Regions from separate parts of the Serratia sp. LTN-2 genome, predicted to be linked through region 2. Evidence: predicted binding sites of a transcription regulator. Region 2 holds the regulator's gene; each other region holds the start of a gene.
The links. Region 2 encodes PurR, which represses purine synthesis genes. Its sites were predicted from a motif close to CANGCAAACGTTTGCNTG; they were not measured.
Positions count from the first base shown of each region.

Region 1: a site for PurR is predicted at 8,750-8,767, ahead of serA (phosphoglycerate dehydrogenase). Genes of this name have one in related genera too.
Region 3: a site for PurR is predicted at 1,712-1,729, ahead of AC6BYQ_RS17830 (NCS2 family permease). Genes of this name have one in related genera too.

Region 1 covers NZ_JCAXDO010000013.1:21,721-32,167, forward strand. Annotated here, with positions in the region: gene AC6BYQ_RS20770 (MFS transporter) at 1-1,302, opposite strand, end outside; gene AC6BYQ_RS20775 (methionine synthase) at 1,475-2,506, opposite strand; gene AC6BYQ_RS20780 (DUF1852 domain-containing protein) at 2,532-3,509, opposite strand; gene AC6BYQ_RS20785 (DUF2058 domain-containing protein) at 3,828-4,367, shown strand; gene AC6BYQ_RS20790 (RluA family pseudouridine synthase) at 4,375-5,073, opposite strand; gene argO (arginine exporter ArgO) at 5,283-5,900, shown strand; gene AC6BYQ_RS20800 (oxidative stress defense protein) at 6,022-6,753, shown strand; gene AC6BYQ_RS20805 (LysR family transcriptional regulator ArgP) at 6,802-7,695, opposite strand; gene rpiA (ribose-5-phosphate isomerase RpiA) at 7,900-8,556, shown strand; gene serA (phosphoglycerate dehydrogenase) at 8,850-10,088, shown strand; gene AC6BYQ_RS20820 (5-formyltetrahydrofolate cyclo-ligase) at 10,142-10,447, opposite strand, start outside.
Region 2 covers NZ_JCAXDO010000011.1:102,650-113,096, forward strand. Annotated here, with positions in the region: gene gloA (lactoylglutathione lyase) at 1-39, shown strand, start outside; gene rnt (ribonuclease T) at 118-801, shown strand; gene AC6BYQ_RS19675 (Grx4 family monothiol glutaredoxin) at 870-1,217, opposite strand; gene AC6BYQ_RS19680 (C40 family peptidase) at 1,634-2,452, shown strand; gene sodB (superoxide dismutase [Fe]) at 2,651-3,229, shown strand; gene cydH (cytochrome bd-I oxidase subunit CydH) at 3,292-3,381, opposite strand; gene purR (HTH-type transcriptional repressor PurR) at 3,706-4,731, shown strand; gene punR (DNA-binding transcriptional activator PunR) at 4,728-5,672, opposite strand; gene punC (purine nucleoside transporter PunC) at 5,796-7,007, shown strand; gene cfa (cyclopropane fatty acyl phospholipid synthase) at 7,350-8,501, shown strand; gene AC6BYQ_RS19715 (I78 family peptidase inhibitor) at 8,575-8,868, opposite strand; gene AC6BYQ_RS19720 (riboflavin synthase) at 8,923-9,573, opposite strand; gene AC6BYQ_RS19725 (MATE family efflux transporter) at 9,812-10,447, shown strand, end outside.
Region 3 covers NZ_JCAXDO010000009.1:138,352-148,798, reverse strand. Annotated here, with positions in the region: gene AC6BYQ_RS17845 (lipocalin-like domain-containing protein) at 1-415, shown strand, start outside; gene AC6BYQ_RS17840 (glutathione S-transferase family protein) at 412-1,080, shown strand; gene AC6BYQ_RS17835 (VOC family protein) at 1,128-1,535, shown strand; gene AC6BYQ_RS17830 (NCS2 family permease) at 1,869-3,230, shown strand; gene AC6BYQ_RS17825 (Na+/H+ antiporter) at 3,428-5,077, shown strand; gene AC6BYQ_RS17820 (LysR family transcriptional regulator) at 5,153-6,040, opposite strand; gene AC6BYQ_RS17815 (CidA/LrgA family protein) at 6,181-6,603, shown strand; gene AC6BYQ_RS17810 (LrgB family protein) at 6,596-7,285, shown strand; gene AC6BYQ_RS17805 (amino acid adenylation domain-containing protein) at 7,897-10,447, shown strand, end outside.

The DNA.
Region 1 (10,447 bases), on a different contig from region 2:
GAGGTGATAAAGCAGGAAGATGGCGGCGGCGCCCAGCAGCGCCGGCAACGCCAGCCAGAGGAAGAACACTTCCGGCGATCCGGCTGCGGTCATCATCCAGGCGCCGAGCATCGAGCCGACAATTGAGCCGAAGCGGCCATTGGCCATGGCCCAGCTGACGCCGGTCACCCGGGCTGCGGTTGGGTAGAGGGTGGCGGAAACCAGATTCAAGCCGTTCTGCGCACCGGCCACGCCGAAGCCGATCAGGAACACAATGGCGGCCAGCGTGTAGGCGTCGCCCATCAGGTAACCGGTAACGCCAATCACCAGCGCGGCGCCCAGGTAGGAGACGGCCAGCACGCGGTAGGGCCCGATCCGGTCCATCAGCAGCGCCATGAGGATGGCGCCCAGAGTGCCGCCGAGCGGCACCATGGCTCCGATGCGCGAGGCGTGGACGATGTCGTAACCGGCGTCTTTGAGGAGAGTCGGCAGCCAGCTGGTGAGCAGATAGAACACAAACAGCGAACAGAAGAACGCCGCCCATAGCAGCAGGGTGCGCACGGCGCGGCCTTCGATAAACAGGTGTGATATCGGCGATTTGACCTGCGCCGGACGCTCGTCATCGACAATCGTCACACCGGCCCAACGCTGGCCGGTGATGCGCTCGACCACCCGGCGCAGCCGATCGGCGTGTTTGGCGCTGGCGGCCATAAAGCGCACCGACTCGGGCATCTGCCAGGCCAGCAGCGGCAGCAGCGCCAACGGCGCGATACCGCCGACCAGCAGCAGGCCGCGCCAGCCGAACGTCGGAATGATCTGCCCGGCCAGCAGGCCGCCCAGGGCCAACCCGGCGGTGAAGCCGCTCCAGCTCAGGGTGACCATCAACATGCGCCGGCGCGCCGGTGAGTATTCCGAGCTGAGAGTGATGCAGGTCGGTATCGCGCCCCCGAGGCCAATGCCGGTGATGAAGCGCAGCAAGGTCAGGGATTCGATCGAATGCGTATAGGCCGAAGCCAGGGTGCAGCCGCCAAACACCAGCACCGCGACGAGCAGCACTCGCTTGCGGCCGATGGCGTCGGCGAGCGGCCCGAACAGCAGGCTGCCGAGCAGCAGGCCGAACAACCCCGCACCGAAGGCGGGGGAGAGCTGCGCAGGCAGCAGATCCCACTCTTCGCGCAGCGCCGGGGCGATATAGCCGATGATGGCGGTATCGAAGCCGTCCAGCAGGGCGATGAGGAAACATAAGGTCAGGATCAGGATTTGGTAGGGTGAGATCCTGGCGCGATCGATGATTTCGCTGATGCGAGCGGTATCTGGGCTCATGAGGGTTCCACTGTTATTAAGCTGTTGTGGGCTGGCTGAGGGGCCGTTCAGGCCGCTGTGGCTGGCATCGCGTAGAAACCCGAGTATACACCAGAGGGGGGGCGTTGCGGGGAGAGGGAGTCGATGATCATCGCCCGCCGCAGGAGGTACCTGTGGCGGGCGCTTGGCAAGGTTATTTGGCCAACAGTTCCCGGCGCACGATCTCGGCGCCTGCACTTAAGGCATTCAGCTTGCCGCGGGCGACCTGACGAGGCAGAGGGGCCATGCCGCAGTTGGTCGACGGATAGAGCTTGTCAGCATCGACAAACTGCAGCGCCTTACGCAGCGTAGCGGCCACTTCTTCAGGCGTCTCGACGGCATGATTCGCCACGTCAATGGCGCCGACCATCACCTTTTTACCGCGGATCAGTTCAAGCAGGTCCATAGGCACGTGCGAGTTATGGCATTCCAGCGAGATGATATCGATATTAGACGTTTGCAGTTTAGGAAACGCCTCTTCATATTGCCGCCACTCTGAACCCAGCGTCTTCTTCCAGTCGGTATTGGCTTTAATGCCGTACCCATAGCAGATATGCACCGCCGTTTCGCACTTCAGCCCTTCGATGGCCCTTTCCAGGGCGGCGATGCCCCAGTCATTCACTTCGTCAAAGAACACATTAAAGGCGGGCTCATCAAACTGAATGATGTCGACGCCGGCGGCCTCGAGCTCTTTGGCTTCCTGATTGAGGATCTTGGCGAATTCCCAGGCCAATTTTTCACGGCTTTTATAGTGGTTGTCATAGAGCGTGTCGATCATGGTCATCGGCCCCGGCAGGGCCCATTTAATCGGTTGCTTGGTCAGCTGGCGTAAAAATTTGGCGTCTTCAACGAAAACGGGCTTTTGACGCTCGACCGCACCCACCACGGTCGGAACACTTGCATCATAGCGATTACGGATTTTCACCACCTGGCGTTGCTCGAAATCGACGCCGCTGAGGTGCTCAATGAACGTCGTGACGAAATGCTGACGCGTTTGCTCGCCATCGCTGACGATGTCGATGCCGGCCAACTGTTGCTCCGCCAGCGATAAACGCAGGGCGTCCTGTTTCCCTTCGATTAATTCTTCATTCTGCAATTTCCAGGGCGACCACAGGGTTTCCGGTTGGGCCAGCCAGGAAGGTTTGGGCAAGCTGCCGGCGGTCGATGTAGGGAGCAATATTTTCATGATGGATGACCTGTATTTGAGTTAATCAAAGCGCGTAGTGAGCAGACCACTGCTCAAGAATAGGCTTGTAGGGTTTGATAAATTGCTCTTCCGTGAATTTCCCCTGCTCAATCGCTAACTGGCTACGCTCTTCGCGATCATAAACAATCTTGGTTAATGAATAGTCCTGGTTATTCAGGCTTGGCTGATAACATTGCCCCGCCGCCGAATTGGCATTGTAAATTTCAGGCCGATAGATTTTTTGGAAGGTCTCCATCGTGCTGATGGTGCCAATCAGCTCAAGGTCGGTGTAATCGCTCAGCAAATCACCGGGGAAATAAAAGGCCAGGGGCGCGACGCTATTTTTCGGCATGAAATAACGCACCTGCAGGCCCATTTTCTTGAAATACCGGTCGGTCAACGAAGCGCCGTCTTGGCGGTATTCGTCACCCAATACCGGGTGGTGATTGCCCGTCCGATGATAGGTGTCTTTGCTGGACACGCTGAGGCAGATCACCGGCGGTTTGCTAAAGTTTTCATGGTATGCCTTTGAATTGACGAAGTGCTTAAAGATATTGCCGTGCAAATCGCCGAAGTCATCCGGAATGTTGAACTCCGCTGCGTTTTGGTTATGCGCCGGCAGCAAGACGCTAAAATCATAATCACGCACGTAAGACGAGAAATTGTTCCCGACGATACCCTCGATACGCTTTTGCGTTTTTTTATCAATAATGTTGGTCTTCAGGATTTCGATCACCGGAAAGCTGGCGCCGTGATCTTCAATGCGCATCTCAACCGAGATGATTTCCAGCTCGACCGAATAACGATCGGCCTTGGGGTTATCCCAATGCGCCAACGTATTGAAGCGATTGTCAATCATCACCAACGTATTGCGCAGGTTCTCCCGGCGGTTTTCCCCTCTGGCCAAATTGGCAAAGTTGGTGGTGATACGCGTACTTTCAGAAGGGTTATAATCTTCATTAAAAGAACTGCTCTTAATCGTAAAGGTAAAGTCTTTATTCATCGTCTTATAGCATCCTGTTATATGATATGATGGCTGGTTTTATCTATTTTTATCAATGAGTTGTTTTTATATTTTTTTATTCAGCCGCTTTCATATTGTCTGTCGTTAATGAGGTCTATTTTTGCCAGAGTCCCGAGGGGAGTGAAAGAGACTTAATTTCATTACCACATGAGCCGCGTTCATGATCTGGCGCATCAGGCAGTTTTCCGCCGCGATCCGGCCGCGCAAACCGCCTGATGCGCCGAGGCGGCAAGCTGGTGCAGCCTGAAACATTACGGGTATAATCCCCACCATAACCCCACGGCTTCAGACACGAACATGACAAAACTCACCTTACAAGAGCAGATGCTCAAAGCGGGCTTGGTAACCAGCAAGAAAATGGCCAAAGTCCAAAGAACGGCTAAAAAATCACGCGTTCAGGCCCGTGAGGCCAGAGAGGCGGTGGAAGAGAATAAAAAGGCGCAGCTTGAACGCGATAAGCAGCTGAGCGAGCAGCAAAAGCAAGCCGCGCTGTCCAAAGAATACAAAGCGCAGGTGAAGCAACTGATCGAGATGAACCGCATCGTCCTGGCGAAAGGCGATATCGGTTTTAACTTCACCGACGGCAACCTGATCAAGAAAATCCTGGTGGATAAAGCGACCCAGACCCAGCTGATCAATGGCCGTCTTGCCATCGCACGCTTGGTGGTCGAGAACCGCGAAGAGTGTGAATACGCGATTATCCCCGCCAGCGTCGCCGATAAAATCGCGCAGCGCGATGCGGCCAGCATTGTGCTGCACAGCGCGTTGAGTCAGGAAGAGCAGGATGAAGACGATCCGTACGCCGACTTTAAAGTGCCCGACGATTTGATGTGGTAAGCCGCGTTCAGAACGGCGCGGCGTGACGAGCGGTTATCCGCTCTCCGCTGATGGGGTGCACAAAATCCAGTTCGCTGGCGTGCAGCATCAGCCGCGGCGTCTGTTCGGTGCCCGGTAGCAGGCGGCCGCCATACAGATCGCAGCCTAAAATAGGGTGGCCCAACTGCCTGCTGTGAATACGCAGCTGATGGGTGCGCCCGGTCTCCGGGGTGAGCTGCACCCGCGTCAGCGGCAGCGATGTCCCATCCTCCGCGATACGATAAAAACGCTCGACGACCCGATAGCGGGAACGGGCGGGCTTGCCGTGAAGGGCGCAAATCGACATCAGCGGGAACAGCGCCGGATCTTTGGCGATCGCCGCGTCTATCACTCCTTCGTAATCCGCCAGATGGCCGCAGAGCAGCGCGCTGTACACTTTGCTGACGGTGCGTTCGCTGAACTGCCGGCAGAGCGCGGCGTTGACGGCCTTATTGCGGGCCACCACCATCAAGCCGGACGTGCCGAAATCCAGACGGTGCACCAAAGTGCAGCCGGGGAAGATCTGCACCAGCCGATGGTGCACCGAATCGAGATTTTGCGGATTCTTGCCCGAAAGGCTGAGCAGCCCGGTCGGCTTATTGATCAGCGCCAGATGAGCGTCCTGATAGAGGATCTCTATCTGATCATGACATGGCGGGGCGATGAAGGTATCGATAATCGTAGACATCGTGTGGCCGGCTGGTGAGGGGGAGCGGATGATAGCGAATTTTTCGCCGATGGGCGAATTTGACGGCGCAATCCCGCCGGTTGGAGTATTAGCGCTTCTGATACTTGATTAGAAACATCAATTTCACCTAATGATCGCTTCCTCGTATGATGCGCGTGTTGACCGATTCGCGCCCTCGTCCGGCGCCTTTTATCATTCGAGGAATCCCCATGTTATCCGTCTTCCTGCAGGGTTTTGCCCTGAGCGCCGCCATGATCCTGCCGCTGGGCCCGCAGAACGTATTCGTGATGAATCAGGGCATTCGGCGTCAGTATCATTTAATGATCGCCGCGCTGTGCGCGTTGAGCGATATCGTGCTGATCTGCGCCGGCATCTTCGGCGGCAGCGCATTGCTGACCCGTTCGCCGCTGCTGCTGGCGCTGGTGACCTGGGGCGGGGTGGCGTTTCTGCTGTGGTACGGCTGGGGCGCGTTCCGTTCCGCCTTCAGTCCGCAGCCGGCGCAGGCTGCGGCGCAAGAGCTGGCGCAGAGCCGCTGGCGCATCGTGGTCACCATGCTGGCGGTCACCTGGCTGAACCCGCACGTTTATCTGGACACCTTCGTGGTGCTCGGCAGCCTGGGTGGACAGCTGACGGCGGACGTGCGTTCCTGGTTTGCGCTCGGCGCGGTCAGCGCATCGGTCGTGTGGTTCTTCGGGCTGGCGCTGTTGGCCTCCTGGCTGGCGCCCTGGCTGAACACGCAGCGGGCGCAGCGCATCATCAATGCGCTGGTCGGGCTGGTGATGTGGGGCATCGCGCTGCAGCTGGCCTGGCAGGGGGCAAATTTATAAGAATTTGTCACTAATCCGAATTCAAAACGCCGCGCGATATGCTACGTTTGATGCCAGGAATCCGGCGGTTCTCACGGGGAAAAGCCGGCGATCAGAGACAGCCTGTCATTAAGGAGACACTGTGAAGCTAAAAGCATTGGCTATGGCCGCAATGGTCGGATTAGGGACGTTACCGATGGCGCTGCAGGCGGCCGAAGTGCCTGAAGGGCCGCATGTCGTCACCTCCGGCACCGCCAGCGTGGACGCCACGCCGGACATCGCCACCCTGGCGATCGAAGTGAGCGTTTCCTCCAAAGACGCCGCTCAGGCGAAGAAGCAGGTGGATGAGCGCGTGGCGCAGTACTTTGATTTCCTGCAGAAAAATAACATCGAGAAGAAAGACATCAGCGCCGCCAACCTGCGCACCCAGCCGGAATACGACTACCTGAAAACCGGCGAGTCGGTGCTGAAGGGCTACCGTGCGGTGCGCCAGGTGCAGGTGACGCTGCGCCAGTTGGACAAGCTGAACGAGCTGCTGGACGGCGCGTTGAAATCCGGCCTGAACGAGATCCGTGCGGTGGAGTTGGGCGTCGCCAAGCCGGACGTGTATCGCGAACAGGCACGGCAAAAAGCGATCGAGAACGCGACTCAACAGGCCGAATCCCTGGCCAAAGGCTTCCACGCCAAGCTGGGGCCGGTGTACAGCATTCGCTATCGGGTCGCCAACTACCAGCCGATGCCGGTGGCGCGGATGTATAAGGCGGCCGGTGCGGCGGCGGAAAGCGATGCGGCGCAGACCTATGAACAGCAAAGCATTCACTTCGACGATCAGGTGGATGTGGTGTTCGAGCTGCAGCGCAACGCCGCGCAGTAAGGGTGTGGTATTGAAGAAAAGGTTCGCTGTGGCGAACCTTTTTTCGTTTTAATCCTGGCGCAGCACCTGGTGACCGTGTTCCAGCAACGCATCGGTCACTTTACGCATCATGCGGCTTTCCGGCGCGAAGCGGTGCCAGTACAGCATGCGGCGCTGGTACAGCCCCGGCGTCAGGTCGATCAGTTCACCGGATTCCAGCTCCTTTTCGATCTGCAGATGCGGGATCATACAGCAGGTGGTGCCCTGGCGTGCCAGCTGCACGAAGGCTTCCGATGAGTTCACGATGTGGCAGGGCACGCTGCCCGGCGACAGATCGAAGTTCTGCTGCAGGAACGCCTGGTGCATGTCGTCGAGATGGTCGAAGGCCACCGCCGGTGCTTTCAGCAGCGCGGAACGGGTGACGCCGTTGGGGAAGTAGCGCTCGGCGAAGCCGCTGGAGGCCACGAACAGGTAGTCCAGCGCCCCCAGCCGATCCACCAGGCAGCTCGGCAGCGGCTGCGGCTGAATACTCACCGCCCCCACCACTTCACCGCGGCGCAACCGCTCTTGGGTGCGGGTTTCATCTTCCACCTGCAGATTCAGACGAATGGGGGAGTCCGCCAGCACCGGTTTCAGCGCCGGCAGCAGCCAGGTCGCCAGACTGTCGGCGTTGACCGCCAGCGACAGCAGCAGCGGCGTATCGACGCCGGTGTCGTTGCCCAGCCACTCTTCTTCCAGCAGCTCCACCTGATGCAGCAACGCCAGCAGCTTTTGCCCTTGTTCGGTCGGGCGCGGCGGCACGGTGCGGACCAGCAGCGGCTGGCCGAACAGGTTTTCCAGCTGTTTGATGCGTTGGGATACCGCCGATTGCGTGATGCAGAGTTTTTGAGCGGCGCGCTCGAAGCCGCGCTCACGGATCACCGCGTCCAGCGCTTGCAGCGTACGATAGTCTGGGCGTTTCATCGGAAAGATATCCCTTAAATTAGAATGATACCGGCACTATGCCACATTTTGCGCGCGGCGCAGGTGGAAAAATCACGCCACCAACTCGCCGCAAAGCGGGTAAAAATGCGGGATGCGGTAAATAAGTGTGATCCTGCCGGCGTGAAAAACAGCGTTTTACCCTATAATACGCACACGTTTTCGTACAGAGGCAAGGGACATATTATGACGCAGGACGAACTGAAAAAAGCGGTAGGCTGGGCGGCACTGGAATACGTAACGCCGGGCACCATCGTCGGGGTTGGCACCGGCTCGACCGCTTCCCACTTTATTGACGCGCTGGGCTCCATCAAGCACCAGATTGAAGGCGCGGTGTCCAGCTCCGACGCCTCCACCGCCAAGCTGAAAAGCCTCGGCATCCACGTATTCGACAGCAATGAAGTGGACTCGCTCGATATCTACGTGGACGGCGCGGACGAAATCAATGGCCATATGCAGATGATCAAGGGCGGCGGCGCAGCGCTGACGCGCGAGAAAATCATCGCCGCCATCGCCAAGAAATTCATCTGCATCGTCGACGCCAGCAAACAGGTAGACGTGTTGGGCAAGTTCCCGCTGCCGGTGGAAGTGATCCCGATGGCGCGTTCTTACGTGGCGCGCGAGCTGGTGAAACTGGGCGGCCTGCCGGAGTATCGCCAAAACGTGGTGACCGACAACGGCAACGTGATCCTGGACGTGCATAACCTGAGCATCACCGACGCCATCGCGCTGGAGAACAAGATCAACGGCATCGCCGGCGTGGTGACCGTTGGGCTGTTCGCCAACCGCGGCGCGGACGTGGCGCTGGTCGGCACGTCGGAAGGCGTGAAAGTGGTCAAATAAGCCGCCATGGCCTGTGGCCCGGTCATGCCGGGCCGCAAAATTTCTTCGGTTAAAATATCTTTTCTGAAAAGCGGCAAATTTGGTGACTTATGTCACATTGTGAAAACTGACTCCCCAAAGCTTCTGCCGAAAACTTTCCCTATGGCATTTTCTGCCAGAAACCGCCAGGAACGCTGCGCCTTGTCCTGCCGGGCAGGCAATCGTTTGTATTGCCGCCCGCGTTATTTTTGTTATGTTGGATGGGAGCTGTGTCGCAACAGCCGCTTCTGAAGTCTGAACATAGGGTCGGGTAAATGGCAAAAGTATCATTGGAGAAAGACAGGATTAAATTCCTGTTGGTGGAAGGGGTTCATCAGAGCACGGTAGACAATCTGCGTGCCGCCGGTTATACCAACATCGAATACCACAAGGGTGCGTTAGACACCGAATCGCTGAAGGCCTCCATCCGCGATGCGCACTTCGTCGGCATCCGATCGCGCACGCATCTGACCGAAGAGGTCTTCGCCGCCGCAGAAAAGCTGGTGGCGGTGGGCTGCTTCTGTATCGGCACCAACCAGGTTGATCTGAACGCAGCGACCAAGCGCGGTATTCCGGTCTTCAACGCCCCGTTCTCCAATACCCGATCCGTGGCCGAAATGGTGCTGGGCGAGCTGTTGTTGATGCTGCGCGGCATTCCGGCCGCCAACGCCAAGGCGCACCGCGGCGTGTGGCACAAACTGGCCGTGGGCTCTTACGAGGCGCGCGGCAAAAAATTGGGCATCATCGGCTACGGTCATATCGGCACCCAGCTGGGCATTCTGGCCGAAGGGCTGGGCATGAAGGTGTTCTTCTACGACATCGAGAACAAGCTGCCGCTGGGTAATGCGCAACAGGTGCGTCATCTGTCCGATCTGCTCAATATGAGCGACGTGGTAACGCTGCACGTGCCGGAAACGCTGGCCACCAAGAATATGATGGGTGCAGAAGAGCTGGCGCTGATGAAACCGGGCGCCATTCTGATCAACGCCTCGCGCGGCACTGTGGTGGATATCCCCGCGCTGTGCGATGCGTTGGCCAGCAATCATCTGGCGGGGGCGGCGATCGACGTCTTCCCGGAAGAACCGGCGACCAACAGCGATCCGTTCAACTCGCCGCTGTGTGAGTTCGACAACGTGCTGCTGACGCCGCACATCGGCGGCTCAACTCAGGAAGCGCAAGAGAACATCGGCGACGAAGTGGCCGGCAAACTGGCGAAGTATTCCGACAACGGGTCGACGCTGTCGGCGGTCAACTTCCCGGAAGTGTCGCTGCCGGCGCATGGCCCGAACGCCAGCCGCCTGCTGCACATTCATGAAAACCGTCCGGGCGTGCTGACGCAGATTAACCAGATCTTCGCCGAAGAGGGGGTTAACATCGCCGCGCAGTACCTGCAAACCGGGCCGGAAATCGGCTATGTGGTGATCGATATCGAAGCGGAAACCGCGCGCGCCGACGCCGCGCTGCAGCGCATGAAGGCCATCGACGGCACCATTCGCGCCCGTCTGCTGTTCTGATTCGGCGGCATGCCGCAATGAAAGAAAAAGGCCGGATTGATTCCGGCCTTTTGCTATTTGGGCTCGCGCCACGCCCAGCTGCAGAGCGGGGTGAGGATCTCCGGCAGCGGGATATCCCAATGCTCGGTCGGCAGGCTTTCCACCTGTTGGCAATCATGGGCCAGGCCGATGGGATAGGGGCCATCGCTCTGCCAGTTTTGCAGGGTGCGATCGTAAAAGCCGCCGCCCATGCCCAGACGCTGGCCGGTATGATCGAACGCCACCAGCGGTGTCAACACCACGTCCAGCTCGCCCAGCGGCAGCACCTGGCGCACATCGAGGTGCGGCTCGAGAATATTGAAGCGGTTGCGCACCAGCGG
Region 2 (10,447 bases):
ATCGAAAACAAACACGCCGGTCAGGGCCTCGGCCACTAAGCCTCCCCTTCAGGGCGCCCCGCGCCCTGCTGATTCTCCGCGCGATAGCGCCTGCAACCGGGCGCAAAATTTGCCATAATGCGCGCTGCATTCGATGAAGATAAGAAACTGATGGCCGAGAAAAGTGATCTTAACGCCCTGAGTGGTCGTTTTCGTGGGTTTTATCCCGTAGTAATAGATGTTGAAACCGCCGGGTTCAACGCCAATACCGATGCGTTGCTGGAAATCGCCGCCGTGACGCTGAAAATGGATGAAGACGGCTGGCTGCAGCAGGACGAAACCCTGCACTTCCACGTGGAGCCTTTCGAGGGCGCCAACCTTCAGCCGGAGGCGCTGGCGTTTAACGGCATCGATCCGCACAACCCGCTACGCGGCGCAGTCAGCGAATATGACGCGTTGCACGCCATTTTCAAAGCGGTGCGCAAAGGGCTCAAGGATCGCGGTTGTAACCGGGCCATTATCGTCGCGCACAACGCCAACTTCGATCACAGCTTCCTGATGGCCGCGGCAGAACGCGCCGGGCTGAAGCGCAACCCGTTCCATCCGTTCGCCACCTTCGACACTGCGGCGCTGAGCGGCCTGGTGCTGGGCCAAACGGTGCTGGCCAAAGCCTGCATCGCCGCCGGCATGCCGTTCGACAGCAGCCAGGCGCACTCCGCGCTGTACGACACCGAGCAAACCGCCCTGCTGTTTTGTGAGCTGGTTAACCGCTGGAAACGCCTCGGCGGCTGGCCGCTGCCCGCCGCCGATCTCGCCGAATAAAACCAATGAAAAAGGCGGCCCAGTTTGCACTGGCGCCGCCCGTTACGCGATAACCGCAAGCCTGTCGATTAAGACTGCTGGTCTTCCTGCGCTTTATACTTTTCAGCCGTCTCTTTGATCAGCTGCTGCAGCTCGCCGCGCTGATACATTTCGATGATGATATCGCAACCGCCGACCAGCTCACCGTCCACCCACAGCTGCGGGAAAGTCGGCCAGTTGGCGTATTTTGGCAGCTCGGCGCGGATGTCCGGGTTCTGCAGAATATCCACGTAGGCGAAACGCTCGCCGCAGGCGGACAGCGCTTGCACAGCCTGTGCGGAGAAGCCGCAGCTCGGCAGCTTTGGCGAGCCTTTCATGTACAGCAGAATCGGGTTTTCAGCGATCTGGTGCTGAATTTTTTCAATTGTCGTCGTCATTTATTGCTTCCTCAAGCCACATTTCATGGCTACAACATGCATCACGCGCTCTATTGTAGCGGCTGGAACAGTCGCAAGAAAACGCCATCTTTTGCAAGGATATTCACCCGCCGCCGATCGCGTTTCACCGGCCACGTCATTCCGGTCAAAACATACGCTGAGAATAACATTTTTAATCCGACCATTTCACTAATATATTGCGCCGCGACGACGGCGCGGATTAATTATCCCATCCGCCATGGATTGACGTTTTTTCATACACCAACAGGCTGATTTTAAACCAAAAAAAATGTCATTAACGTTTTCTCACAATATGGATTATTATTTCTGAGTTCTTCGCTGTTTTATATGGCGAAATTCGGGAATACTGTAACTCTTTCGATATCCGTTTCGGGGCCAAGGTTGGTGACGTCGACATGCGTTTAATTCTTACGCTCTTTGCGCTGCTGTTTACGCAGCTCTTCTTCAATTTGGCGCACGCTGCGCCACAGGCGCGTGTTGCCGCCGAGCAGCGTAAAAGCCATGCCAATGAAGCGCGGCCCGATGACCGCAGAAAAAAGAAAGCGGATAAAGCCGCCAAGAAAGCCAAAGTGACGGCTCCCGAGAAAAAAACCAAGACCGCCAAGGCCAAAAGCGAGAAAAGCGCGAAAAAGATCGTCAGCGCCAAACCCAAGGCCAAAGCGCAGAAAACCGCCAAGATTAAAGTCACCCCGCCGAAAAAGGGCTACAAAAAAGGCTATGGCCGCCACCGCGAAGCCGGCATGGCCACCGCCAAGCTGGCGCGTGAAGAAAAGCCGTTGAAACTCAGCCCGGCGCACAAGAAACGCTACCAGCACGCCAAACAGACCGCGATGGCCAAGCTGATGGGCCAGATGGGCAAACCTTACCGCTGGGGCGGCAGCTCGCCGCGCACCGGCTTCGACTGCAGCGGCCTCATCTATTACGCCTATAAAGACGTGGTGAAAATCAAGATGCCGCGCACCGCCAACGAGATGTATCACCTGCGCGACGCGGCGCCGATCAAGAAAAGCGAGCTGGAAAGCGGCGATCTGGTGTTCTTCCGCATCAACAACCGCGGCGTGGCGGACCACGTCGGCGTCTACCTCGGCAACGGCAAATTCATCCAGTCGCCACGCACCGGCGAAGAGATCCGCATCAGCCAGCTCGACAACGACTATTGGCAGAACCACTACATCGGCGCACGCCGCGTAGTGACGCCGAAAACCATTCGTTAATTTCCCGCTCTGCGCGGTTGCGGCCCGGTCGCAACCGCCTGCTCAAGCTATCGCCCATCGCACTTCCCCACGCGCATTTCTCGCTTTTCCTCCTGTTTTTTATGATGAAAATTGTTAAGATTGAATGACCACAATAAAAAACGGCCCATCCGGCTCTCGCCCCGGCGGGAAGCACATGGCGCTGTAAAGGAGGAAGCAATGTCGTTTGAATTACCTGCATTACCGTATGAGAAAAACGCGCTCGAGCCGCACATCTCCGCCGAAACCCTGGAATACCACTACGGCAAACACCACAACACCTACGTGGTTAACCTGAACAACCTGGTGAAAGGCAGCGAGTTCGAGGGCAAATCGCTCGAAGAGATCATCAAGACCTCTAACGGCGGCGTGTTCAACAACGCGGCGCAGGTGTGGAACCACACCTTCTACTGGCACTGCCTGTCGCCACAGGGCGGCGGTGAACCGCAGGGCGAACTGGCGGCGGCGATCGTCAAGTCCTTCGGCTCTTTCGCTGCGTTCAAAGAGCAGTTCACCGATGCCGCCGTGAAAAACTTCGGCGCCGGCTGGACCTGGCTGGTGAAAAAACCGGACGGCGCGCTGGCGATCGTCAACACCTCTAACGCGGCAACCCCGCTGACCGGTGAAGACAAACCGCTGCTGACCGTTGACGTGTGGGAACACGCGTATTACATCGATTACCGCAATGCGCGTCCAAAATACCTGGAAAACTTCTGGGCGTTGGTCAACTGGACCTTCGCAGCGGAAAACCTAGCGTAAGCACCGGTTTCTGATGTGACGAGGCGCAGCCAAGCTGCGCCTTTTTTAGCGCCGGAGGGAAATCAGTTCAACGCGGCAACGAAGCTGAAAGCGATAATGACCGCCAGCGCGCAAACGGTGGTGAACAGCGACATCTTCAATTCGGTATCCATGACAACTCCTTTAAAATGGGCTTTCCTAAGGATAAAAGGCGTACAATTAGTACGTCAAATCATTTTCCCACAGTTCGCCGATAAAATCTTGTTATCATTTCCCGGTTTATAATATCGATTACCTCTTCCACTTTTGCTCAATATGCGACAAAATTCGCAGTTCACAACTGCGTACCGGCATCCATGCCCCTCCTGATTAAGCGCTGAAGACTTCAACACACTAAAAACTCAGTTTTCGCTTCTCTGGAGAAGGATCTACGTAGGCAAACGATTAACATCACACTTACATGCTGTAAACATGTGAGTTCAGGAGTCATTCCTTACATGGCAACGATTAAAGATGTGGCCAAACGCGCGGGCGTTTCCACCACCACCGTTTCGCACGTCATCAATAAGACTCGTTTCGTCGCCGAAGAGACCAAAGCGGCCGTGTGGGCCGCCATCAAAGAACTGCACTACTCGCCGAGCGCCGTGGCGCGCAGCCTGAAAGTCAATCACACCAAGTCGATCGGCCTGCTGGCCACCTCGAGTGAAGCCCCCTACTTCGCCGAAGTGATCGAAGCGGTGGAAAACAGTTGCTACAGCAAAGGCTACACCCTGATCCTGTGCAACTCGCACAACAACCTGGACAAACAGCGCGCCTACCTGGCGATGCTGGCGCAAAAGCGCGTCGACGGCCTGCTGGTGATGTGTTCCGAATACCCGGATCAGCTGCTGGGCATGCTGGAAGACTACCGTAACATCCCGATGGTGGTGATGGACTGGGGCGCGGCGCGCGGCGACTTCACCGACACCATCATCGATAACGCCTTCGAAGGCGGCTATCTGGCCGGCCGTTACCTGATAGAACGCGGCCACCGCGATATCGGCGCCATCCCGGGCCAGCTGTCGCGCAATACCGGCGGCGGCCGTCATCAAGGCTTTATGAAGGCGCTGCAGGAAGCGCAGATCGACATTCGCGAAGAGTGGATCGTGCAGGGCGACTTCGAGCCGGAATCCGGTTACAAGGCGATGCACCAGATCCTGTCGCAAAAACAGCGGCCGACTGCGGTATTCTGCGGCGGCGACATCATGGCGATGGGCGCCATCTGCGCCGCCGACGAACTGGGGCTGCGGGTGCCGCAGGATATTTCCGTAATCGGCTACGACAACGTGCGCAACGCCCGCTACTTCACCCCGGCGCTGACCACCATTCATCAGCCGAAAGAACGCCTGGGCGAAATGGCCTTCACCATGCTGCTGGATCGCATCATCAGCAAGCGCGAAGAGTCGCAGGTGATCGAAGTGCATCCGAAGCTGATCGAACGCCGCTCGGTCGCCGATGGCCCGTTCATCGACTACCGCCGCTAATCCCCTGAGCCGGAAGCCTGCACGGCTTCCGGTGCCGCCTCGCTCAGCCACTCCTGATTCAGCGTCTCCCCATCGCCCAGATACGCCAGTAGCCAACTCATCGCCGGTGACGGTTTATCCTGCTGCCAGGTCAGGCAGCAAGGGCTGGCGGGAAACGGCTGCTGCAGCTGCAACGCCTTCAGCTCACCGCGCTGCACCAGCGGCAGCGCCCGATGTGCCGGCATCATGCCGACGCACAGCCCGGCGCACAAACAGTCGAGCGCCGACGTCCAGTCCGGCACCACCAGCCGCCGCTGGTTATCCAGCGTCCAGGTGACGCGCTTGGGCAAATTGCGCGAGGTGTCCTCCAGACAAAGCGAAGGGTACGGCCGCAACTGATCGTCGTGCAGCGGCCCCGCCAGCTGCGCCAGCGGGTGTTGCGGGCTGACTACGCACAGCCAGTTCATATAGCCCATGTCGCGGAAGGCAAAACCGCCGCCGACCGGCACCGCACGCGTGGCACCGATCGCCATGTCCGCCCTGCCGTCCGCCAGCGCATCCCAGACGCCGTTGAACACCTCGGGTTGCAGCATCAACTCGACGTCGGGGAAATGGCGGTAGAAATCCAGTACCAGCTGGCGGCTGCGCTGCGGTTTGACGATGATATCCACCGCGATATTCAGCTGACCGCGCCAACCGTTGGCCACCTGCTGACAGTGCCGGCGGGTGTCGAGCATTTTTTTGATAACAGCTCGCGCATCCTTGATAAACAACGCACCGGCCGGCGTCAGCTCCACATCGCGGTGACGCCGCTCAAACAGCGGCACCGCCAGCCATTGCTCCAGCTGCCGCACGGTATAACTCACCGCCGACGGCACCCGGTGCAGCTCCTGCGCCGCCGCGCTGAAACTGCCGGTGCGCGCTACCGCGTCGACGACTTCAAGTGAATATTCAGACCACATCGCTTTGCCTTCAATTTTTTTAACAGCACTTTGCAAATATTACCGTTTCACAAGCAGAGATCCAGCCGGATACACTGGCCGGCGCTAAAAACCTGCGACACTAAAATATTAACGAGAAATACCATGCGAAATTCTTTTGGCTTTATGTTCTACCTCGCCGGCCTGAGCATGTTGGGTTATCTGGCGACCGATATGTATCTGCCTGCCTTCGGCGCCATGCGCGAAGAACTGCAAATCTCCGCCGGCGCCGTGAGCGCCAGCCTGAGCATCTTCCTGGCCGGCTTCGCCTTCGCGCAGCTGCTGTGGGGGCCGCTCTCCGATCGCCTGGGGCGTAAACCGGTATTATTGATTGGCCTGACGCTGTTCGCCCTCGGCTGCCTCGGCATGCTGTGGGTGGAAAACGCCCTGCAGCTGTGGATCCTGCGCTTTATTCAGGCCGTCGGCGTCTGTTCCGCCACCGCCATCTGGCAAGCGCTGGTGGTCGACCGTTATCGTGAAGGTCAGGCCAACCGCGTGTTCGCCACCATAATGCCGCTGGTGGCGCTGTCACCGGCGTTGGCCCCGCTGCTTGGCGCCTGGCTGCTGAACCACGCCAGCTGGCGGGCGATCTTCGCCGCGCTGTTGGTGATCACCGCGCTGCTGCTGCTGCCGACGTTGATGCTCAAAGAGCGCGCCAAAACGCAACCCGCCACCGACGCGCCAAAAAACGGCGTCAGCTTCTGGCAACTGTTGAAATCTCCGGTGTTCAGCGGCAACGTCACTATGTACGCCGCCTGCTCGGCCGGTTTCTTCGCCTGGCTGACCGGTTCGCCGTTTATCCTCGGCGATATGGGCTATAGCCCGAGCGACATCGGTCTGAGCTATGTGCCGCAAACGCTGGCCTTCCTGCTGGGCGGCTACGGCTGCCGCGCCGCGCTCAAGCGCATCAATGGCAAAACTCTGCTGCCGTGGCTGCTGGTAGCTTATGGTGTCAGCATGGTGGCGCTGTATCTGGTGGCGACGCTGACCTCTCCGACGCTCACCACGCTGCTGATCCCGTTCTGCGTGATGGCGCTGGTCAATGGCGCCGGCTACCCGATTATGGTGGCGAATGCGCTGATGCCGTTCCCGGAAAGCAGCGGCAAAGCCGCCGCGCTGCAAAATACGCTGCAGCTGGGGCTGTGTTTTGTGGCGAGCATGCTGGTATCGGCGTTTATTGCCCAGCCGCTGTTGGCGACGGTGACGGTAATGGTGTCTACGGTGATTCTGGCCGCGCTGGGGTATTTCCTGCAGCGGGGGAAAACGGCCGATGCGCAGCAAAAGGCGCAGCGGGAACATGCTAACTCAGCGTCATAATTGCCAAGCTTAATAATCACTTAAAGAATATGCGTGCCGAGTGCGATTTACTGTTGAGTCGACGCCTCCGCACGCCTATACTCAAAAACAACCTTGTAAAGTAACACCTTATAATCTTTATATCTCAATTAGCGCTTGTGTACGCGTCTTGCGTCACACTCTTTTTAAGGATGCGTTCATCCCGCGCCATTTGCGCCGGGTAGCTTCTTAAAATTTCCTCTGTTCATAGTCGGATATCAGACGCCGCGGGCCTATTTTCCGCCGGTAAACGTATGCACCCGCAGAAATTGTCTAAGCTGTTTCCTAACGGGTCATCAGTCAGAAGAAGGTGATGGAGAAGCTATGAGTTCATCGTGTATAGAAGATCTGAGTATCCAGGACAATCAGTGGTACCGTATCGCGCATGAAATGCTCGGCCTGGCCGGCATTGAAATCAACGGTTCGCGCCCCTTCGATATTCAGGTTAAAAACCCCGAATTCTTTAAACGCGTGTTGCAGCAAGGCTCGTTGGGCCTGGGCGAAAGCTATATGGACGGCTGGTGGGAGTGCGAGCGGCTGGATATGTTCTTCCAGCGCGTGGTCAGCGCCGGGCTGGAGAAAAAACTCCCCCACCACCTGAAAGATACCCTGCGTATCGCCGCCGCGCGCCTGACCAATCTGCAATCGAAAAAGCGCGCCTGGATCGTCGGCAAAGAGCATTACGATCTCGGCAACGATCTGTTTACCCTGATGCTCGATCCTTACATGCAATATTCCTGCGGCTACTGGAAAGACGCCACCACGCTGGAAGAGGCGCAGGAAGCGAAACTGCGGATGATCTGCGAGAAACTGCAGCTGCAGCCGGGCATGCGCTTGCTGGACATCGGCTGCGGTTGGGGCGGCCTCTCCGCCTACGCGGCGAAAAACTACGGCGTGTCGGTGGTTGGCGTGACCATTTCCGCCGAACAGCAGAAGCTGGCTCAGGCGCGCTGCGCCGGACTCGATGTGCAGATCCTGCTGCAGGATTACCGCGACCTGCATCAGCAGTTCGATCGCATCGTCTCGGTCGGCATGTTCGAGCACGTCGGGCCGAAAAACTACCGCACCTATTTCAACGTGGTAGAGCGCAATCTGGTGCCGCACGGGCTGTTCCTGCTGCACACCATCGGCTCCAACAAGACCGACATGAACGTCGATCCGTGGATCAACAAATATATCTTCCCGAACGGCTGTCTGCCGTCGGTGAGCCATATCGCCGAGGCCAGCGAAGGCCACTTCGTGATGGAAGATTGGCACAACATCGGCGCCGATTACGACCGCACGCTGATGGCCTGGTTCGAGCGTTTCAAACAGGCGTGGCCACAGCTCGCCGAGCGCTATTCCGAGCGCTTCGAGCGGATGTTCAGTTATTACCTGAACGCCTGTGCCGGTGCGTTCCGGGCGCGCGATCTGCAGCTCTGGCAGGTGGTGTTCAGCCCGAAAGGCGTTGAAGGCGGGATTCGCGTCTCCCGCTGAACGCTTTCCCGATAAAAAAAGCCCCGGCAACAACATCGCCGGGGCTTTTTTTTGCGCTTTCGGACCCTGCGGGTTAACCGCAGTAAACGCGAATAATTTTATCGTTGCTATCGCCAAGGAAGTTCAGACGGCGCAGGTTGAAATCCATGGTAACGGCGGAGTTATACGGAATGGCTCGCACTTTGGATTCGATCCGTACGCCTTCCAGCGAAGTCATCGGCTTGCCGACGTAGTTTTGATACTGCGAAGCGCCGCAGGTATCGTCCGCATCGGCCATTTGCGCGCCGGCACCCTGCTCAGGTGAACTGCTGCAGGCGCTCAGCGCCAACAACGCGGTTAACAACAACGTTTTCCCATAAAACTTCACGCGTTTCTCCTCTCTGCTTATGATTCGATTCCGGCGGCAACGCCAGAATCGCGGTCAGTCTTTGTGCGCCGGCGCCATCGCCGCCGCCAGCGTCGCTTCGCGATTGGCCAACACGCGCTCGACGGTGTCCACCACCGCCTGGGTTTGCGGATCGATCTCGATGTTCACCTTGTCGCCCAGACGTTTTTTACCCAGCGTGGTGCGATCCAGCGTTTCCGGGATCAGGTGCACGCAAAAACGGTTATTCACCACTTCGCCGATGGTCAGGCTAATGCCGTCGATGCCGATGAAGCCTTTGTGCAGCACATATTTCATCAATTCCGCGTTCGGCATGCGCAGCCATACCTGGCGGTTATTTTCCGACGTATAAATTTTGGCCACTTCCGCCGTGCAGATAATATGGCCGGACATCAAATGCCCGCCAATTTCATCATTGAATTTTGCCGCGCGCTCAATATTGACAATGTCGCCCAGCGCCAAATCGCCAAGGTTGGTCAGGCGCAGCGTTTCCTTGATCAAATCGAAGCTGACGCGGTTGCCTTCCACCGCGGTCACGGTCAGACAGCAGCCGTTATGGGCCACCGACGCGCCCAGCTCCAGCCCCGGCAGCAGTTCTGCAGGCATCTCGATCACGTGGGTGCGGAAATTGGGTTTCTCATCAATGGCGACCAGCGGCGCGGTGCCTTGTACGATACCGGTGAACATATGTGCCTCTTCTTGCTAAATAGGTTAAAACGCTTCCGGCAGTTTGCCCCAGTTGGCGCGGAAAACCAAATCCGCAGCGGCAAAAATCGGCTGCCTGCGCATTTAATAACTATTTATCTGCGGCGTTTGCTTAACGACGCCGAGCAGGTACAATCTTTTTGACAAAATTCCGCTATTTTAATTGTTGTCCTCTCGCGGCAGCCCTCCCTCCCACATATATAAATAGAAAGGTGTATGCGTGCAGAAGTACTTAATTGAAGCGCGTAGTTTATTGGCTCTCGCTATCCCGGTCATCATCGCGCAAATATCGCAAACCGCCATGGGCGTGGTCGATACCATCATGGCCGGCGCTTACAGCGCCACCGACATGGCGGCCGTCGCGGTCGGTACCTCGATCTGGCTGCCGGCCATTCTGTTCGGCCACGGCCTGCTGCTGGCCCTGACCCCGGTTATCGCCCAGCTCAACGGCGCCGGGCGGCGCGATCGCATCGCCCACCAGGTGCGTCAGGGCTTCTGGCTGGCCTCCGGCATCTCGCTGCTGTTGATCGTCGTGCTGTATAACTGCAAGTTCGTCATCGACATGATGCACAACATCGATCCGCAGCTGGCGGACAAGGCCGTCGGCTACCTGCACGCCATCATGTGGGGTGCGCCGGGCTACCTGTTCTTCCAGGTGATGCGCAACCAGTGCGAAGGGCTGTCCAAAACCAAGCCCGGCATGGTGATCGGCTTCCTCGGCCTGTTGGTGAATATCCCGATCAACTACATTTTCATCTACGGCAAGTTCGGCATGCCGGAGTTGGGCGGCGTCGGCTGCGGCGTCGCCACCGGCAGCGTCTACTGGATCATGTTCCTGATGATGCGCTGGTACGTG
Region 3 (10,447 bases), on a different contig from region 2:
GGCGCTGGTGTCGTCGGCGTTTAAAAATCAGGATGGCGAGTTGAATTATCCGCTGGGTGAGCAGGTGTTGGGGCGCATCCACTATGAGGCCAATGGCACGATGGCGGCGCAGCTCTACAGCGCCGTGCGGCCGCGTTTCGCCGCCGCTGATTTGGCGCAGGGGTCCGAACGCGAGATCCATACCGCTTTCATCAATATGATTTGCTACTTCGGCCGCTATCAGGTGGAGGAAAGCGAGCTGCAGGTGGTGCATCAGGTCGAAGGCTGTTCGTTCCCCAACTGGATCGGCAGCCGTCAGGTACGCTTTTACGCTTTCAGCGGCGATCGGCTGACGTTGCGCACGGTTCCGCTGCAGCTCGGCAACGGCTTGCAGGTTGGCGAGCTGGTGTGGCAACGGACAGGAGCCTCGTCATGATCATTGTTCATCATCTCAATCACTCGCGTTCGCAGCGCATTCTGTGGTTTCTGGAAGAGCTGGGCGTGCCCTATCAGGTGCAACGCTACGAGCGCGATCCGAACACCATGCTGGCGCCGCCGGCGCTGAAAAAGATCCACCCGCTGGGCAAATCGCCGGTGATCGTCGACGGCGATCTGACGCTGGCGGAATCCGGCGCCATTATCGAATATTTGCAGGAAGCCTATGACGCGCAAGGCATGTTCATGCCGACCGATTTCCACGCGCGTCAGCAATACCGCTACTGGCTGCACTACGCGGAAGGATCGCTGATGCCGCTGTTGGTGATGAAACTGGTGTTCAGCCGTCTCGGCCAGCCGCCGATCCCGTGGCTGCTGCGGCCGGTGGCGGGCGCGATCGGCAAAGGCGTGCAGCGCGAATACCTCGACAAGCAGATCGCGCCGCACTGCGAGTACCTTGAGCAGCACCTGAACAAGGGCAGCTGGTTCGTCGGCAACGACTTCAGTGCGGCGGACATCCAGATGAGTTTCCCGCTGGAGGCGATGGCGGCGCGCGGCGCGCTGGACAATTGCCCGAAACTGCGCGGCTTCCTGCAGCGCATTCATGCCCGGCCGGCCTATCAACGGGCGCTGGAGCAGGGCGGCCCTTACGATCTGCTGAGTTAAAGCGATGGGCTATACTCGATGAGGTCATTCTTCATCGGAGGTAGCCCATGGCTACGCAAATCTTCGTTAATCTGCCCGTACGCGATCTGCCCGCCTCGATGGCGTTTTTCACCCAGTTGGGATTCAGTTTCAACCCGCAATTTACCGACGATACCGCCGCCTGCATGGTGGTCAGCGATACGATTTACGTGATGCTGCTGACCCACGACAAATTCAGCATGTTTACCCCAAATCCGATCGGCGACGCCAGGCAGGCCACCGAGGTGTTGGTTTGTCTGTCGCAACCCAGCCGGGCGGCGGTCGACGAACTGGTGCGCAAGGCGATCGCCGGCGGCGGCAATACCTACCACCAGCCGCGGGATTATGGCGTGATGTACGGCCACGGATTCCAGGATCTGGACGGCCATATCTGGGAGCTGATGTACATGGATCCCAGTGCGGTGCAGACGCAATAATGTCGTCGTGGAAGATGTCGCTCGGGGCGTCCGGTCGCCCCGTCTTTTCGTGCAGAAGCCATTCCCGTCATTTTCTGCATAATTTGCCGCGATCTTTAGTTGATTAGACGCCAGGGAAGGCAGGATAATCGTTTGCCTTGAATAAACCACCATAAATCACCCGTACCGCGCGCTGCGAGTTAAACGTTTGCCTTGGTGCGCATCGCCGTTGGCGGTGCGACGGAAGGGCAAGGAAGCGGAACGTGACGTAAACGATTACGTGGCGATCAGGCGCGGGCGAGATTACAGGCCTGCTGCGACGGGCCGATTCATGAAACACAGGGGAAGTAACCTATGTCGAACTCTCAAGCGAACCACGCCGCAAAACCAACCGGCGGGCTTGATGGCTATTTTAAAATTTCCGCGCGCGGCAGCAGCGTGCGCCAGGAAGTGGTGGCGGGGCTGACCACCTTCCTGGCGATGGTGTACTCGGTGATCGTAGTGCCGAGCATGCTGGGCAAGGCGGGTTTCCCGCCGGCGGCGGTGTTCGTCTCCACCTGCCTGGTGGCTGGTCTGGGATCGCTGTTGATGGGGTTGTGGGCTAATCTGCCGATGGCCATCGGCTGTGCGATCTCGTTGACCGCTTTCACCGCGTTCAGCCTGGTGCTGGGCCAACACATCAGCATCCCGGTGGCGCTGGGCGCAGTGTTCCTGATGGGCGTGCTGTTTACCGTCATCTCGGTGACCGGCATTCGCGCCTGGATCCTGCGCAACCTGCCGATGGGCGTGGCGCACGGCACCGGCATCGGCATCGGCCTGTTCCTGCTGCTGATCGCCGCCAACGGCGTCGGCCTGGTGGTGAAGAACCCGCTGGATGGCCTGCCGGTAGCGCTCGGTGCCTTCACCTCCTTCCCGGTGGTGATGACGTTGGTCGGTCTGGCGGTGATCTTCGGGCTGGAGAAACTGCGCGTGCCCGGCGGCATTCTGCTGGTGATCATCGCCATTTCCATCATCGGTCTGATCTTCGATCCGGCGGTGAAATACCAGGGGCTGTTCGCCATGCCGAGCCTGGCGGACGCTGATGGCAAATCGTTGATCTTCAGCCTGGATATCATGGGCGCACTGCAGCCGGTGGTGTTGCCGAGCGTGCTGGCGCTGGTGATGACCGCGGTGTTCGACGCCACCGGCACCATCCGCGCGGTGGCCGGGCAGGCCAACCTGCTGGATAAAGACGGGCAGATCATCAGCGGTGGCAAGGCGCTGACCTCGGATTCCCTGAGCAGCATCTTCTCCGGCCTGGTGGGCGCCGCACCCGCCGCCGTCTACATCGAGTCCGCCGCCGGCACCGCCGCGGGCGGCAAGACCGGCCTGACCGCCACCGTGGTCGGCATTCTGTTCCTGCTGATCCTGTTCCTGTCGCCGCTGGCCTATCTGGTGCCGGTCTATGCCACTGCACCGGCGTTGATGTACGTCGGCCTGCTGATGTTGAGCAACGTCACCAAGCTGGACTTCAACGACTTCGTCGATGCGATGGCCGGCCTGCTGTGCGCGGTATTCATCGTGCTGACCTGCAACATCGTCACCGGCATCATGCTGGGCTTCAGCTCGCTGGTCATCGGCCGCATCTTCTCCGGCGAATGGCGCAAGCTGAACATCGGCACCGTGCTGATCGCCGTAGCGCTGGTGGCGTTTTACGCCGGCGGCTGGGCGATTTAATCACGCCTCGTTTCCCTCGCCCGGCGGGCGGGGGAAGCATGCACGGCATCTCCCTTCTTAAGATAAGTCTTCTTCTGCTCTGCACCGCGTTTTGAAAGGCACAACAAGCTTTAACCGCTGTAAAAAAAGTGATCTACTATCGGGACCAACGCAGGCCCTGAGCCGATGTCGTCTGAATCGTAGAGTCTAAGGAAAGCATGGAAATCTTTTTTACAATCCTCATTTTGATCCTGGTGGTCTCCCTGTCCGGGGTGGTGACGCGCATGTTGCCGTTCCAGGTGCCGCTGCCGCTGATGCAAATCGCCATCGGGGCGCTGTTGGCCTGGCCGCACTTCGGGCTGCACGTCGACTTTGATCCCGAACTGTTCCTGGTGCTGTTCATCCCGCCGCTGCTGTTCGCCGACGGCTGGAAAACGCCGACGCGCGAGTTCCTGCATCACGGGCGTGAAATCCTCGGCCTGGCGCTGGTGCTGGTGCTGATCACCGTGGTCGGCGTCGGCTATCTGATCTACGCCATGGTGCCGGGCATTCCGCTGGTGGCGGCCTTCGCGCTGGCGGCGGTGCTGTCGCCGACAGACGCCGTGGCGCTGTCCGGCATCGTCGGTAAAGGGCGCATTCCCAAGCCGATCATGGGCGTGCTCGAGGGCGAGGCGCTGATGAACGACGCCTCCGGCCTGGTGTCGCTCAAGTTCGCCATCGCGGTGGCGATGGGCACCATGGTGTTCACCGTGGGCGGCGCAACCCTGGAGTTCCTCAAAGTGGCGATCGGCGGCCTGCTGGCCGGTGTGGCGGTCACCTGGACCTACAGTAAATCGCTGCGGGTGATGAGCCGCTGGAGCGGCGACGATCCGGCGACCCAGATCGTGTTCCTGCTGCTGCTGCCGTTCGCCTCTTATCTGATCGCCGAACATATCGGCGTCTCCGGCATCCTGGCGGCGGTAGCGGCGGGGATGACCATCAGCCAGTCCGGCGTGATCCGCAACGCGCCGCTGGCGATGCGCCTGCGCGCCAACAGCGTATGGGCGATGCTGGAGTTCGTGTTCAACGGCATGGTGTTCATCATGTTGGGCCTGCAGCTGCCGGGCATTCTCGAGACCTCTATCCTGCAGGCGGAGCTGGATCCGACGATTCAGACCTGGTACCTGTTCGCCGACGTGGCCACCATCTACGCCGCGCTGCTGGTGCTGCGCTTCACCTGGCTGTGGGTAATGAAGAAAACCAGCAACCGCTTTATGAAAAAGCGCCCGCTGCAGTTCGGCGATTACAGCACGCGTGAGCTGTGGGTGGCGTCGTTCGCCGGGGTGCGCGGGGCGATTACCCTGGCCGGTGTGCTGTCGATACCGCTGTTGTTGAGTGACGGCACCGCCTTCCCGGCGCGCTATCAACTGGTGTTTATCGCCGCCGGGGTGATCCTGCTGTCGTTGATCGTCGGCGTGCTGGCGTTGCCGCTGCTGCTGCGCGGCGTGCAGGTCACCGACAAGAGTGCCAGCAAGCAGGAGGAGCGCATGGCGATCGCCATGGCGGCCGAAGTGGCGATCGAGAGCGTGAATAAAATGGAAGAGCGCCTGGTTGCCGATACCGAAGAGAACCTCGATCCGCAGGTATTGAAAGAAGTCAGCTCGCGGGTGACGGGCATGCTGCGGCGGCGCATCGCCTCGAAAGACGACATCGAGAATGCGCTGGCGATGGAAAACCTCGAGCGGCGTTTCCGCCTGACGGCGCTGCGCGCCGAGCGCGGCGAGCTGTACCACCTGCGCGCCACGCAGAAAATCAGCAACGAGACGCTGCAAAAACTGCTGCACGATCTCGACTTGCTCGAAGCGCTGCTGATCGAGCGCGAAGGGTAAACTTCAGACGAGGAATAAACGTTTTTCCTCTTATTTCTGTCCTGAAGGGCCGCCTGTGCGGCCCTTGTTTTTTGGCTACTTTACCGGCGGCCAGTAGTCGCGGCAGCAGGCGATCCAGGCCTGCGCGCTGTGTGACAGATAGCTGCCCTGCCGCCAGATCAGCCCGACCCGCCACTCCATGCGCGGCTCCAGCGGCAGCCAAACCAGGTTTTCCTTGTCCAGCCAGCGGCAGACCGGTTCCGGCAGCATGGCGATGCCCACGCCGGCCTGCACCATCGAGGCGAGGAAGTCCCACTGGCCGCTGCGCACCGCGATTTGCGGCTCAAAACCGGCCTGGCTAAACGCCTTCATCAGCATCTTGTACAGCGCGAAGTCCTCGTTATAAATCAGGATTGGGCTGTCGGCCAATTCGGCGATATTGATGCGGGTGCGATTGAGCCACTGCGGCGTGCGCGGCGCCACCACGCACATCGGATGGCCCAGCAGCGGCAGAAAGGTCAGCGGCTGTTCTGAATCGAAGGGCAGCACCGTCATCGCCAGATCCAGCTCGCCGGACATCACCGCCTGCTCGACCGACAGCCCGCCCAGTTCGGAAATTTTTAATTCGATGCCGGGGTAGGTCTGGCGAAAACGGCGGATCAGATCGGCGATCTGCCTGCCGACCATCGGCGGAATGCCGAGCCGCAGCACCCCTTTTTTCACTGAACCGATGTCTTCCAGCTCCGCCTCCAACTGGCGGAATTCGTCGAGGATCGTCAGGCCGCGCTGATACACCGCCTGGCCGCTGTCGGTCAGACGCAGCTTGCGGCCTTCGCGGATCAGCAGCGTGCACTCCAGCTCCTCCTCCAGATGCCGCAGCATCTTGCTGATGGTGGGCTGGGTGACGAACAGTTTTTCCGCCGCGCGGGTGAAGCTTTGCTGGCGCACCACTTCAACGAAGTAGCGCAGGGTGCGGACATCCACGTTAGGGTTCTCCTTGGGGACGCTACCGGTGGGAAACTATTCCCAGACGGCATGATGTCGATAATTTTAATTCATTTCAGGCGTGGTTTCCCGGCTGCGTATACTGTAGGCCGTCAATTTATTGTTTGAGGTCATCTTTCATGTCTCTGGCGTTACGCCGCGTAGCCCCCTCCCTGCTGACCCGTTTGCAGGTGCCGATTCAGGTGGCGTTGTATGCGGCGCTGTTCCTGATCGCCGATCGTCTGGTGCAACAATTCCACCTGCCGCTTCCCGCCAATATCGTCGGCATGCTGATGCTGTTGGCGCTGATCCTGCTGCGCATTCTGCCGCTGAGCTGGGTCAAGGCCGGTTCCCGCTGGCTGCTGGCGGAAATGCTGCTGTTTTTCGTGCCGGCGGTGGTGGCGGTGGTCAACTATGCCCAGCTGCTGATGGTCGAGGGCTGGAAGATCTTTCTGGTGATCGCGGTTAGCACTATGCTGACGCTGGGCGCCACCGGGCTGGTGGTGGACAGGGTGTATCGGCTGGAGATTTGGCTGCAGCGACGGAAGCAGCGCCATGAATGATTTCATCCTTAGCCTGGCCTGTTTTCTGGCGACGCTGGCGCTGTACTTCGCCAACAAGAAACTCTATCGTCGCCGCCGCACGCTGCTGCTGATGCCTTTGGTGCTGACGCCGATGATTCTGGTGTTGCTGCTGGTAGTCACCCACATTTCCTATCAGGACTACATCGGTGAAACCCACTGGCTGCTGTGGCTGTTGGGGCCGGCGACCATCGCCTTCGCGGTGCCGGTGTACGAGAACCTGCATATCATCCGCCGCCACTGGCTGTCGCTGACCGCCGGCGTAACGACGGCGGTGCTGGTGGCGGTGTACAGCTCGGTGTGGCTGGCGCGACTGCTGACGTTGCCGGAAGAGGTGCAGCGCAGCCTGGCGGTGCGTTCGATCACCACGCCATTCGCGCTGGAGGCTGCCAAGCAGATGGGCGGCCAGCCGGACCTGGTGGCGTTGTTCGTGGTGATCACTGGGGTATTTGGCATGGCGGTGGGCGATATTCTGTTCCTGCGCCTGGCGGTGCGTAGCCGCCTGGCGAAGGGAGCCGGATTTGGCGCCTCGTCGCACGGCGCCGGCACCGCCCGCGCCTATGAGCTGGGGCCGCAGGAGGGCGTAGTGTCGAGCCTGGTGATGATGCTGGCGGGAATTATCACGGTAGTGGCCGCGCCGTTGATCGGCCGGCTGATGTGGTAAGACCTCTCGGGGCGGGCTATGCCGCCCCTTTTACGTCGTCTGTCGTTGGGAACGGTGCCGTTGATTGACGCCCGAAAAAACGAAGAAATTTTTCAGCATAATTTTTCCCATCGTTATAACAAAAAACGATAGATGCGCTGCAGGCAAAATCGCCGCTCATTTTAAATGGCAATGAATTAATTAAAAAGTAAATTATTTTCATTAAAACAATAAAGTATAACTTATTGATATGAAGAGGCTCTTATCGTAAGCATTGTTGCACATTAACTATGGTGAATAATAATAAATAATATGAGTTCCTTCCTAATTATCTCGAATTAATACAAGCGGAATACGCTCGTCATCCCTGAGTAATATCGGGGAAATAAAATGGTCATTTATTCCCTTTCGCACATTTCGCCAAAAAAAATATCCTCTCCTATACTTCACACCTCAGCAAATTGAGGCACAGGGGGAACCTCTGGATTAAGCATTACATCCTTTCTTAGTTGGGGGGAGACCCAACTTTTCTACGGTTTTTTTATTCTGACTTGAACTGTCGGGCGGCCAGGCTTTGCCTAAATCCGGACGGTCCCTTTCATTAACGTAATGAAAACGTGCTAGAGAATATTATGAACAAACAAACTGATGTGAAGAGTGGGGAATTCCGTGCGGGTGCTCATGTTGCGGTGGAGAAAGTCGAACTGCATGAAATTACCACCGCTCAGCGCGAGCTTTGGCTGAGCGCCAGCATGTCTGAAGGCTTGCCGTTCAATATGTGGGGATACGGCACGATAGAAGGGCCGTTGCAGATAGCCCTGCTGCGCCAGGCGATAGACGCGATCGTTGAAGAAACGCCGGCGATGCAGGCCCGTTTCACCGAACAAGACGGCGAGCTTTATCAATACCGTGCGGCGCGCAGTCATGATCCGCTTGCCGTGCAGGATTTCAGCAGCCACGAATATCCTGAATTAGCGGCGCAGCGCTGGATGCGGCAAGATGCCGATCGCGTGATCTCCGCGCTGGATCAGGACCTGTTCGGTTTTGCCTTACTGACGTTGGCGCCGGGCAGCTATATCCTCTACCGGCGTTTTCACCACATGCTGGTGGATGGCCGCAGCGCCGAAGAGTTCATGCGCCGTATCGCGCTGTATTACAACGCATTGGCTGAGAAAAAAACCATTCCTGAATTCAGCAATTGCAGTTTTACCCGGCTGTATGAACACGATCTGCAGTACCGCGACTCTTCCCGCTTCGCTACCGATAAACAGTTCTGGCAAGGCTACACGCTCGCCGCGCCCCATAGCCTGACGCGTCAGGAGAAACTCGTCCCTTATTCGTCCATGCAAATCAGTAATCACACACTAACAATAAATGAGATAGCGGCGATTGATCGGGGGGCGGAAAAAGCCGGCGTGCATCGCGCTCATATATTGGCGACGGCCGTCGCATTATGTTTCCATAGTATTACTGGTCAGACCTTGTTGAATTTCAGCCTGCCGGTGACCGGTACGCGAGAGCGAAACAGTATTGGCATGACCGCGAATGTGGTACCACTGATTTTAGCCATTAACCCTGAAAGTCATCTGGCTGATTTCGCACAACAGGTCGCGGCGGAAATAGCCAAAGTGGTTCGTCGGCAATTATATCGCGGTGAAGACATTCGTCGCGATCGCAGCACCATGAGTTCATCCTGGTTTGGCCCCGCCATCAATATCGTTTCCTTCGATCATGGCGATCCGTTTTGGGGATGTAAGACGCGCTGGTATTACGGCGGCAACATTGCCGTCAGCGATATGCAAATTCTGTTTTACGAAGATCAGCAGGCGCAGGAGTTGGACGTCATGTTTGCCGATGCGCCGCATGCCCATTCATTAAGCCAGCTTGAGAGTTTGCAGCGGCGTTTCCAGTTTATTCTGCGGAGCCTTTGCGAGCAGCCTGAGGGCAGCATCGCTCAGGTGATGCAACAACTTCATGCGCAGCCTGAAACGGACGTCAGCGGCAGCTTCTACGATCTTCGCCGACTGCCGCCGGCCGCCGGCATCATCCGCTGGGATCGTCCCGCCGCTGAACTGGTGCGCCTCGCGACGTCACTCGGCCATCCGTCGGGCGATTGCGCGCTGAAAATCCTGTTGGCCGACCGGGCGCTGGGCGTTGGGCGCCTGGAAATGCTGTATGACGCCGGCGATGCGGCGCCCGGTACGCTGCTCAGCGTCGACGATGCGGGCTGGAATATCGCCACGGCGGAAGGGACTGTGCGGATCGGGGGCTGGTTCACCGCCGAAGGCGAGCTGGCGCCGGGGGAAGCGCTGGCGCAGCTGCGCGGCCTGACGGTGGGCGAGCGGTTGCCGTTGCTTGACTCTTCACAGGCGAAACGGCTGGAGGAGATGCAGGCGGCCGGTGGGCACCATGCGGCCTTCTGGCAACCGCGATTGGCGCAGTTTGCCCCGGCGGCGTTCCCGGTAGCCTGGCAGCGCGAAACCCGGCCGGTATGGCAGGCTACGGCCTGGCAACACGCGGGCAAGATCGAAGTTGAATCGGTGTTAACCGGGCTGGCGTTGTATCTGGGATTGATGGGCGGCGAAAGTGATTTCCAACTTGGTTGGCTGAACGCGGCGGATGACGGCATCGGCGAGCCGGGTCAGGTCTGGACGCTGCCGCTGCAGATCTCGCTGAATCCGACGCTGGGCTTCGCCGAGGCGCAGGCGCAGATGCGACGCGAATGGCAGCAGGCGCGTGCGCGCCGGGGGTACCATCCGGCGTTGCTCGGCCTGGACACGCGTTCGCGCGCCTGGTCAACCGTTGTGGCGCTATTGGGCCGCGATACCGCGCCGGGGTTCGACGAAACCCAGGAAGGCGCAGCGGCGGTTAAACGCTCCGGCGCCCGGGCGGTGCTGCAAATCAGTGAAAGCAACGGCGCTTTCCGTTGGGTGTACGACAGCGCCGCGGTGGGGGACGAACAGATGCTGCGCGCTGCGCAGCATCTGCTGTTGCTGCTCCAGCAGGCCGCTGCGGCGCCGAATGCGCCGGTGCGCGGCGAACGTTTACTGAGCCAGGCGGAGCGAGAACTATTGCTCAACCAGCGCAACCGCACCCATCGGGCTTTCCCGCCAGCGTCGAGCGTGTCGGCCCTGTTTGAAGCGCAGGCGCGGCGTACGCCAACGGCGCCGGCGTTGTCTCAGG